DNA from 3 places in the Paenibacillus sp. NRS-1760 genome. Region 1 is predicted to be linked to each of the others. Evidence: riboswitches for the same ligand, from Rfam matches in the RefSeq annotation. Region 1 holds a riboswitch; each other region holds the start of a gene.
The links. Region 1 has a riboswitch for thiamine pyrophosphate ahead of ACIFSR_RS00880 (ABC transporter ATP-binding protein). Riboswitches for the same ligand answer to the same signal wherever they lie in the genome.
Positions count from the first base shown of each region.

Region 2: another riboswitch for thiamine pyrophosphate. It lies ahead of thiC (phosphomethylpyrimidine synthase ThiC); the one in region 1 lies ahead of ACIFSR_RS00880 (ABC transporter ATP-binding protein).
Region 3: another riboswitch for thiamine pyrophosphate. It lies ahead of ACIFSR_RS03860 (ABC transporter substrate-binding protein); the one in region 1 lies ahead of ACIFSR_RS00880 (ABC transporter ATP-binding protein).

Region 1 is NZ_JBITPK010000005.1:52,598-55,682, forward strand. Features, by position in the region: gene ACIFSR_RS00865 (DUF6855 family protein) at 1-72, opposite strand, end outside; gene ACIFSR_RS00870 (metalloregulator ArsR/SmtB family transcription factor) at 372-977, opposite strand; gene ACIFSR_RS00875 (DUF1273 domain-containing protein) at 1,182-1,739, opposite strand; TPP riboswitch at 1,827-1,929, shown strand; gene ACIFSR_RS00880 (ABC transporter ATP-binding protein) at 2,017-2,793, shown strand; gene ACIFSR_RS00885 (ABC transporter permease) at 2,774-3,085, shown strand, end outside.
Region 2 is NZ_JBITPK010000026.1:11,673-14,757, reverse strand. Features, by position in the region: gene ACIFSR_RS33375 (glycosyltransferase family 4 protein) at 1-778, shown strand, start outside; TPP riboswitch at 853-957, shown strand; gene thiC (phosphomethylpyrimidine synthase ThiC) at 1,270-3,033, shown strand; gene ACIFSR_RS33365 (ThiF family adenylyltransferase) at 3,026-3,085, shown strand, end outside.
Region 3 is NZ_JBITPK010000006.1:297,152-300,236, forward strand. Features, by position in the region: gene ACIFSR_RS03855 (thiamine-binding protein) at 1-281, opposite strand, end outside; gene ACIFSR_RS03860 (ABC transporter substrate-binding protein) at 350-1,390, opposite strand; TPP riboswitch at 1,575-1,687, opposite strand; gene ACIFSR_RS03865 (glycosyltransferase) at 1,824-3,085, opposite strand, start outside.

The sequences.
Region 1 (3,085 bases):
TTCATATTCAGATGTCTGAGGGGGTGTTTTTAATTTCCATGGGTTTTCTTTTGTACCTTCTGCCAACGCCATATGTATTCGCTCCTTTTGTAATCCACTCTTATTATGTACTTTATCTTTCAGATATCCTTCAGATGCTACTACATTCGATAAAAAAATTACTTTTCCTTTATGACGCAGTAGCACAGCAGCCGCTCGATGAGTTCAGTTTTACTTCTAACGGACATAGAGTCCGTTATTTGGCAGAAATCGCAGCCTTTTATAACGATTAGAGCCAAATAACGGCCTTCATGTCCGCAACTACGGCCAATAAGAGAGAAATAAAGCAAATAAGGCATCTGATGTCCGTTATTATCATAAACAACTTCCGCTTACGAAAGAATCTCCCACTTCGCCCATATTTCTTGCGGATTCAATTCGTATATATCATTTTCTCTAAACATCAACTGATGCATAATGAACTCTCTGCGAATGGTTGCGAAGTCGTCATGATAACCTTTGATAAATTCGTTAATTTCCTTCTCTGTATACTGTTTCCCTCTCGTCAAATGAGAAACCATATGCTGAAGCACGATCAATTTTTTCTTATGCTGAGCCGGCATATGCTTCAGCTTACCCTCAGCTGTAAAAAAGTTGCGGATGACTGAATCCTTCAGTTTCTTATTGCTATCCTCCATGTTGTCCACTCCCTTCTCTGTACCTGCATTCCGATAAATGAGCTCCGCCGCCGCATTAGCGTTGCTCTTAATAAAATAATGGTTCAACGAAAAATAAATCGTGTTTTTCTCTCTGCGTTCATTAATTAAGCTGGCCTCTCTTAATTTGGTCGCATGATGCGTAATCGTAGCAGGAGTCACGCCTAATTTCTCTGCGAGCACCTGTCCATTAAGCTCACCTTCAGCCAGCATAATCAACAATTTAATTCTCGTCGAATCGGATAATGCCTTATGATAGGCTACCACCTTATCTAATTGCACCGTTCGCCACCTCTTCCTCCACCAAACAAATTTAACTAATGTCTAATTAGATATTTATCTAATAAGATAATAATACGCCACCTATTATTTGTCAAACACAATAATCTTGAAAATACAAACAGTAAGCTTGGCGCATAAAAAAAACTGACAGGTCTCTGCCTGCCAGCATGAAATAAACTCCCCTTACTCAACTACCATGCATCGTTAATTTTCCGAATACAGGTTGTCGTCATCCGCAATGCTCTGAATATCCTCCGAGCTTATGCTGAAATAACCATAGCCCTCTGCCTGCTGTTTCTTTAACGCTTTTTCTTTAAAAAACTTGGGGCTGCCCTCGCCTGCATCCTCATCATAAACGAGCAGAATACCGTCCGTTTTCCGAAACAGCAGCTCGTCCCTAGCCGTAAACTGCCAAATGCCATTATACGGCTGGTTGCTGACCGAAGCGTAATAATCGACCCCTTTTAAAACCTGCTGATAAAACTCCTTTTTATCATCCTTCCATTTCTCTTCCGGATTGCTGTATGCCGAAATAATTGAAAGTCTCAAATGAGGATAAATTTCCTTCAGCGCAATCACGACCTCGCACGCCCACAAATCCACGCCATATTGACCCGGGGTAATCACCCACTCAAGCCCATCTTCTATAAGCGGAACCAGCTTGCCTGTCAGCGCTTTTTTTATATAAACAATGCCCTCATGCTTCTGGCTAAAAATATTAAGTTCATGCGCTCGGTAGCCCGTTACGAGTAAATTTTTCATTTGTCCAACGCCTTTTCGGATAATTATGGTTTACATCTATCCAGTGTATGCTATAGTAGAAAAAATACAAATTGCATATAAACCTATTTATTTCACTAGGGGAGCCTACCGGCTGAGATGGAGCAACTGCTCCGGACCCTTGGAACCTGATCTGGATCATTCCAGCGGAGGGAAGTGGAGCAGCAAAGCATTCATCCATGCGCGCAAGCCTTGTGTGATCGTTAGACCCGCTCATTTCCCCTCGGAAATGGGTGGGTCTTTATTTGTTTACGGAGGGATGCGTATTACAGCTATAATCTCACTTCACCAAGTAAGCTACACCTACGACAAGCTTGCTGAAACATCTATACTGTCTAATCTTTCGCTTCAAGCCTACTCAGGTGAGTTTGTCTCTATCATCGGTGCTAGCGGCTCAGGCAAAAGCACTCTCTTTAAGCTCATGGCCGGATTGCTTCAGCCTAGCCTAGGTGAAATTAGGCTGCATGGCAAGCCTGCCCCCAATCGTCTCGGCAAAATTGCTTATATGCCGCAAAAGGATCTTCTTCTGCCATGGAGAACAATACTCGGCAATTGTCTGCTTCCACTTGAGCTGGCACGCAGCAATCCCCATTATACCACGATCCAAATCATAGAGCTGCTTGCTCGCTTCGGACTGGCAGGCTATGAACAAGCTTACCCTGACGAGTTGTCAGGCGGCATGCGACAGCGGGCAGCTTTTCTGCGCACGCTAGTAACCGGACAAGAGCTGCTGCTGCTGGACGAACCGTTTGGCGCGCTTGATGCCATGACCAAACGCGGCATGCATAAGTGGCTGCTCGAGCTGTGGAGCGATCTTGGAATAACAGTACTCTTTATCACACATGATCTTGAGGAAGCGATATTGCTGAGCGACCGCATTTATTTGTTGCCAGGTGCTGCTAGCGAAGCGCAAGGGATACAGGAAATAGTCGTTCCTTTGCCGAGACCAAGACACTATGAGCAAAATTATGAACCCGACTTCATCAAGCTGCGGCAAGATTTGGAGCGAAGACTGCATGCGCAAACCTCTAATTAACCAGTGGCTGAGCCATTACGGACTATTTATACTGCTGCTCTTTAGCTTACTGCTCGTTTGGCAAGCGGTCGCACAGCTCGGATTGGTTCCACCCTACATACTGCCGTCACCTAGCTCAATAGCTCAGGCATTAATCGAAGATGGCCATCTGCTGCTTGGCAAACATCTGCTGGCTACGCTTAAAGAAGTGTCCCTCGGTTTTCTATTGTCGATTATTATTGGGACTACGCTCGCAGCAGGCATGTACACTTTCCGAATACTGGAGAAGGCGCTGTACCCGTTTGTCGTCATC
Region 2 (3,085 bases), on a different contig from region 1:
TGCAAACTTGCATAAGTGCTTGCAGGCAGCAGATAGAATCATCGTAAATAGCGAGTTTCTAAGGCGAATTGTAGTGTCGAAAGCGCCAGAGGTCGCTTCGAAGCTGCGAGTCATTTATCCTGGGGTAGATACGGGCAGGTTCCCTTCACAATATTCCTCCGAAGGAGCCGCTAAACGGGAGAGTTTAAGGCAAAAGAGAGGATTGAATGGTAAAAAAGTGGTGCTTTTTATGGGGAGGCTTATTCCGCTTAAGGGCGTTCATCATCTTCTCAATATCGTGCCGCAGCTTGCCAAAAGCCATCCGGAGCTCGTCGTTATCATCGTAGGGAGCCCATTTTATGGCTCGCATCGCAAAACGGCTTATGCTCGCAAGCTTGAACAGCTTGGACGCAAATGTCCGGGTCATGTTCGTTTTGTGCCCTACGTGCCGCATTCGGAAGTGCCCAGCTGGATGCTCGTTGCCGATGTAGCGGTCGTTCCATCTGGACAGAGGGAGGCATTTGGGCTCGTTAATGTCGAGGCGATGTCCTGCGGCGTTCCGGTAGTCGCAACACGTGCAGGCGGAATGAAAGAAATTATCCGTAATGGCGAAACGGGCTATTTGGTCAATCAGCTTCATATCGAGCGAGAGCTGCGAGAAAAGCTGCATCTGCTGCTTCGCGATAAACAGCTCAGGCAGAAGCTGGGGCGCCGCAGCCGCGAGCGTGTGGAGCAGACATTTACATGGCGTCACACCGCTGATCGATGGGTAAGGCTGCTGAAGGAAAGCGGACTGTAGCAGGCTGTGTTTTTCCGCGGTTTGGAAAATAGAGGGTTGACACCCTTCTTTACTAAACGGTATAGTCAAACAAGGAAATCCACTAGGGGCGCCGTAATGGCTGAGATAAAGCGAATCGCTTTGGTCCCTTTGAACCTGATCTGGGTTATGCCAGCGTAGGAAAGTGGGATTGTGCGTTTATGCTTTGCGCGTGAAAGCTCTGCCGGAATCTGCTGAAGCCTCAGCTTATGCGGCAAGACTTTATCTGCTTAAGGGGAACCCTTGCAAGATAACACTCGCATGACGACACTCTTCGACCGCTCCTTTGCTGGAGCGGTTTTTTTGTTTGGCGCCAGTGAATCGATAAAGCTTTGTGGCCGCCATGCACGCTCCAGCAATTGCAGCTCTTGTAGCAGCCTAGCTACTTGTATAGCAGCGGTGTTTTAAACTTTCTCATATGCTTGCGTATGCCTCCAGGAGGAATTCTATTATTCCATTAGGAGGTTTTTGTTATGTCTATTTTTTCTACTCCGCTTCCGGGCAGCCGCAAGGTGTACGTCGAGGGCTCAAAGGGAAACATCCGTGTTCCGATGAGAGAAATTGCACTTGAAGCTAGTACTGGCAGAAATGGTGAAGAGCTGCCGAATGAACCTGTAAGAGTTTATGATGCAAGCGGTCCTTATACCGATGAAACGTATGAGGCAGATGTTCGGCGTGGTTTGCCCGGTATTCGCAGCGAATGGATTTTGCAGCGTGGTGATGTAGAGCCCTATGAGGGCAGGGAAATCAAACCTGAGGATAATGGATTTATTTCGGCTGAAAAAGCAGAGCAGCGAGGCGCTGAACGATTCCCGGGGTTAACGAGGAAACCGCTTCGTGCCAAAACAGGGCAAAATGTTACGCAGCTTCATTACGCCCGCAAAGGGATCATTACTTCTGAGATGGAATACATCGCTATTCGCGAAGGGATGAGTGCAGAGTTTGTGCGCAGCGAAATCGCGGCCGGCCGTGCCATTATTCCAACGAACATCAACCATCCAGAAAGTGAGCCGATGATTATTGGGCGGCAGTTTCACGTTAAAATCAATGCTAATATCGGCAACTCTGCTGTAGCATCTTCGATTGAAGAGGAAGTGGAGAAGATGACTTGGGCGACGCGCTGGGGAGCCGATACGATTATGGATTTGTCCACGGGGAAAAACATCCATACGACGCGGGAGTGGATCGTGCGGAATTCACCAGTTCCAGTTGGCACAGTGCCCATTTATCAGGCGCTGGAGAAAGTGAACGGCAAAGCAGAAGACCTTTGCTGGGAAGTATTCCGCGATACGCTTATTGAACAAGCCGAGCAGGGCGTTGATTATTTTACGATTCATGCTGGTGTGCTGCTGCGCTATATACCACTCACGGCAAAGCGCGTTACGGGCATTGTCTCGCGAGGCGGATCAATTATGGCAGCTTGGTGCCTGGCACATCATAAGGAGAATTTCCTATATACGCATTTTGAAGACATTTGTGAAATTATGAAAGCATACGACGTATCATTCTCGCTCGGTGACGGCCTGAGACCCGGTTCTATAGCAGATGCCAATGACGCTGCTCAGTTTGCTGAGCTGGATACGCTTGGTGAGCTAACGAAGATTGCATGGAAACATGATGTACAAGTGATGATTGAAGGCCCTGGCCATGTGCCTATGCATTTGATCAAAGAAAATATGGATCGTCAGCTGGAAGTATGCGATGAAGCGCCTTTCTATACATTAGGACCGCTAACGACCGATATCGCGCCAGGCTATGATCATATTACTTCGGCAATTGGAGCTGCGATGATTGGATGGTTCGGCACGGCGATGCTTTGTTATGTAACACCGAAGGAGCACCTTGGGCTCCCGAATAAGGAGGATGTGAAGGAAGGCGTTATTACTTACAAAATCGCAGCGCATGCGGCTGACTTGGCGAAAGGGCACCAGGGAGCGAAGCTGCGTGATGATGCATTGTCCAAAGCGCGATTCGAGTTTCGTTGGCGTGATCAATTCCATCTGTCGCTTGATCCAGAGCGTGCGATGGCTTACCACGATGAGACGCTTCCGGCAGATGCAGCTAAATCTGCTCATTTCTGCTCCATGTGCGGGCCGAAATTTTGCAGCATGCGAATCACTAAAGATATAAGAGAGTATGCCGCGCAAAACGATATGGAAACAACGGAAGCCATTGAAGCGGGAATGAAGGAAAAATCAGATGCATTCAAGGCGGCAGGGAGCAAGATTTATGGTTGATTCTGTTCTTGATGCTTTTGCAGATCGTTATTCGAGGCAAACGAGATTTGCT
Region 3 (3,085 bases), on a different contig from region 1:
TCCAGCAGCCTGCCCATGGAAGCGCCGTTTGCCGGATTGTAGTAAATTTTAATTTGTGAAATAACGGACGGGCAGCCCATCTCCGCCATCGCCTCGCTCATCGACTGCACGACGCTGAGCAGATGGCTCAGCTCACCCTCCATCGTCGTTTCAAGCGGTGCTACACGATAAGGAACACCTGCCGCTTTAATGATTTCAATTGCACGATCCACGTAAGGAATAACACTTTCGCCGCCTGGCGTTGTCGGTAATATTTGAATACTTACTAATGCGTTTGCCATTTGATTTCCTTCTTTCTCATCGTTGTAAGTGAGAGTGGGCTTTCCCGCCCTCCATATGTTCGAATAGCTTATTGTGGTAAAAATTCGTTCGTAAATGCCTTCTCCGCTTCAAGCTCCTTCTCCAGCAGCTTGTGCTCAAACATCCATGCCGCATAGTTTTCCCATACGCTTAACTTCTGTTCGCCCCAGCGCGGCGCGTCATCTTGATATTTGGAGCTTAACCATTTTTGGCTGGCGCGCACAAGCTCTGCGTTCAAATCCGGCTCTGCTTTTATTAAAATTTCTGCTGCATCCTCCGCATTGCTGATCGCGTATTGGTAGCCCTTGGATACGGCAGCAGTAAACGCTTTGACTGTTTCCGGCTTATTCTTAATCAAATCTTCGTTCGTCACGATTACCGGCGTATAATAATCCAGTTTGTCGCTGTAGTCTGTTAAATAAACCATATTGATCTTCTCGCCGCGCAGCTCTGCTTCCACGCCAGTCCATGCGTAGTAAATCCATGCAAAATCAATATCCCGTTTCACTGCTGTAAAAAAGTCGCCGTCGCCGATGCTTATCATATTTACTTTGCTCACATCTGCACCCTTCTCCTGCATAAGCGATTGAATGACCGCCTCCTCAACAGGAGCGCCCCAGCCGCCATACGTTTTTCCTTCAAATTTCTCAGGTGAATCGATTCCCTTTGCAAGCGGAGAAGCAAAACCTGAGGTGTTGTGCTGAATGACAGCGGCGATCGATACGAGCGGCACGCCGGCAATTCTCGCCATCGTGACTGACTCCTGATAGCTTACGCCAAACTGCACATTGCCCGAAGCGACCATTTGATCGGCACCGCTTTGTCCTGGTTGAATAATTTCAACATCCAAGCCTTGCTCCTTAAAAAAACCTTTATCTCTAGCTACATAAAGTCCGGTATGATTCGTATTTGGTGTCCAGTCGAGTACAACCTGCACCTTCTCTAGCGGCTTGTCCGCTGTTCCCTCTTGCTCTTTCGGCTGTTCGCCCTTGTTCCCAGCGCCACCGCCGCAGCCTGCCAGCGCCAATACGAACACTAGCATCGCGGCCACGATTTTCCACGACAAATGCCCTGTTTTTTTCTGATTCATGATGTTGTTCCCCTCTCCATGCTTCGATTCTTATAGGCGACGACTCCTCGTAGTATCCGGTTCCATGGCTGCATCATTCTAATCGCAACAAAAAAAAGCGTCCCCCTAATCCGGAGGACGCCATATCATTGGCTGTGCAGCTGTTTATACAGCAAATGCTTGATCAATTTGATCTCGCCTGCTTGCTAAACAGAGCTTCTGTCCCTACGCTGGCATTATCCAGATCAGGTTTAACGGGTCGGAATTGTATAGAAAATCCCCTCTCAGCCGGCCTAACCAGCTCCCCGGAACATATTCGGTTTCGTCAATACCATTCATTGTATAGCAAAACCCGCATTTAATGCTAGTTTTTTTTGAAAATGATTATCATCAAGCCGCGATACTCATCCTCTTACTATGCGGCAGCCAGAACGTGCAGCTCCTGCACCCGCTGTCATTGCCCTAGATCAACATGCTCATCCAGCCATTCAACCTTTGCTTCTTCAGCAGCCTTCGAACCTTCTAAGTCTGCCGTATCTTGGATCTCTACTGCAGAAGCAAGGCGTCCATATACGAGCAAATAAGCAGCTGTCAGCTCTTTTGACATCTCTTCAGACGTTAGCCGCTCTAGCAGATGGATGTATTCTAGCTGCTCCTGCGGTTTATTATCCGCACGTGTAATCTTCACATAGGTAAAACCAGCCTGCAAATAAAGCTGGCTAACTTGTTCTGCTGAGTACTGTGATGCCGCTTGATGCTGTGCTTGTGCATTAGCAGGATCTAAATATTGCCGAATATTGTCGAAATAATAACGATTGGCAAAACACCCGACTAGCCAGCCGCCAGGCTTTAGAAGACGAACTAGACTTTTCATTGCTTGCGGTGTCCCGTATGCATGAGCATCTCCGATTACGATGCCGTCAAAACCTTCAGCAGGCAGCCTCCAATCCTTCGGATCATTCGAGCGGAATACGGTAATTCCCGAAGCTTCTGCTACTCTAGCCGCCAGCTCGTTACGTTCAACTCCGTACCATATTGCGGTTGGGAAATGCTTTTTCATATGCAATATCGTAGCTCCGCAACCGCAACCTATTTCCATAATCGAGCAATTCTCGCGTCTGTACTCATACGATTCCCGCTCAATTACGGTGCTTAAATCCATTCGTATATACGTTGCATCACCAGGGTCAAAGCCCCATTTGGACATAAAAACAATAGCATTTTTTCTGAAGTTTTGTACATATTGTTCTGGCTCTGAGCTAAAGGAGATGCTCCCGTAATGATGAATAAACGTATCGCCGCACAGCATCAGCTTATATCCCGCCAGCCGGAGCCGCAGGCTATAATCATCATCTTCAAAATTGCCGATTCCGAAGATCTCGTCGAGCGATCCCGTTTTCTCCCATGCTTCTCTCCGCAGCAGAAGGCAGTAGCCGACCAGCTTCACGCGCTCCTCCCATTTTGTTCTGTCAGGGTTGGCATGCAGTGCCGAAGCAAACAGCTCCATTTCATCTATCGTCGTATAGGTGACCGGGATCGTCGTCCAGTAGGAAGCCGAATTCGTAACGGGGCTGACCGCCCCGATTCGTTCATCACTAAATAAGCAGCGCTTGAGACCGTCAAGCCAGCTTGGCGTTACGATTGTATCGTTATTTAGCAGCAGCAGAAGATCGCCCGAGGCCGCGGCCATTCCTTGGTTGCAGCCCTTAGGAAAAC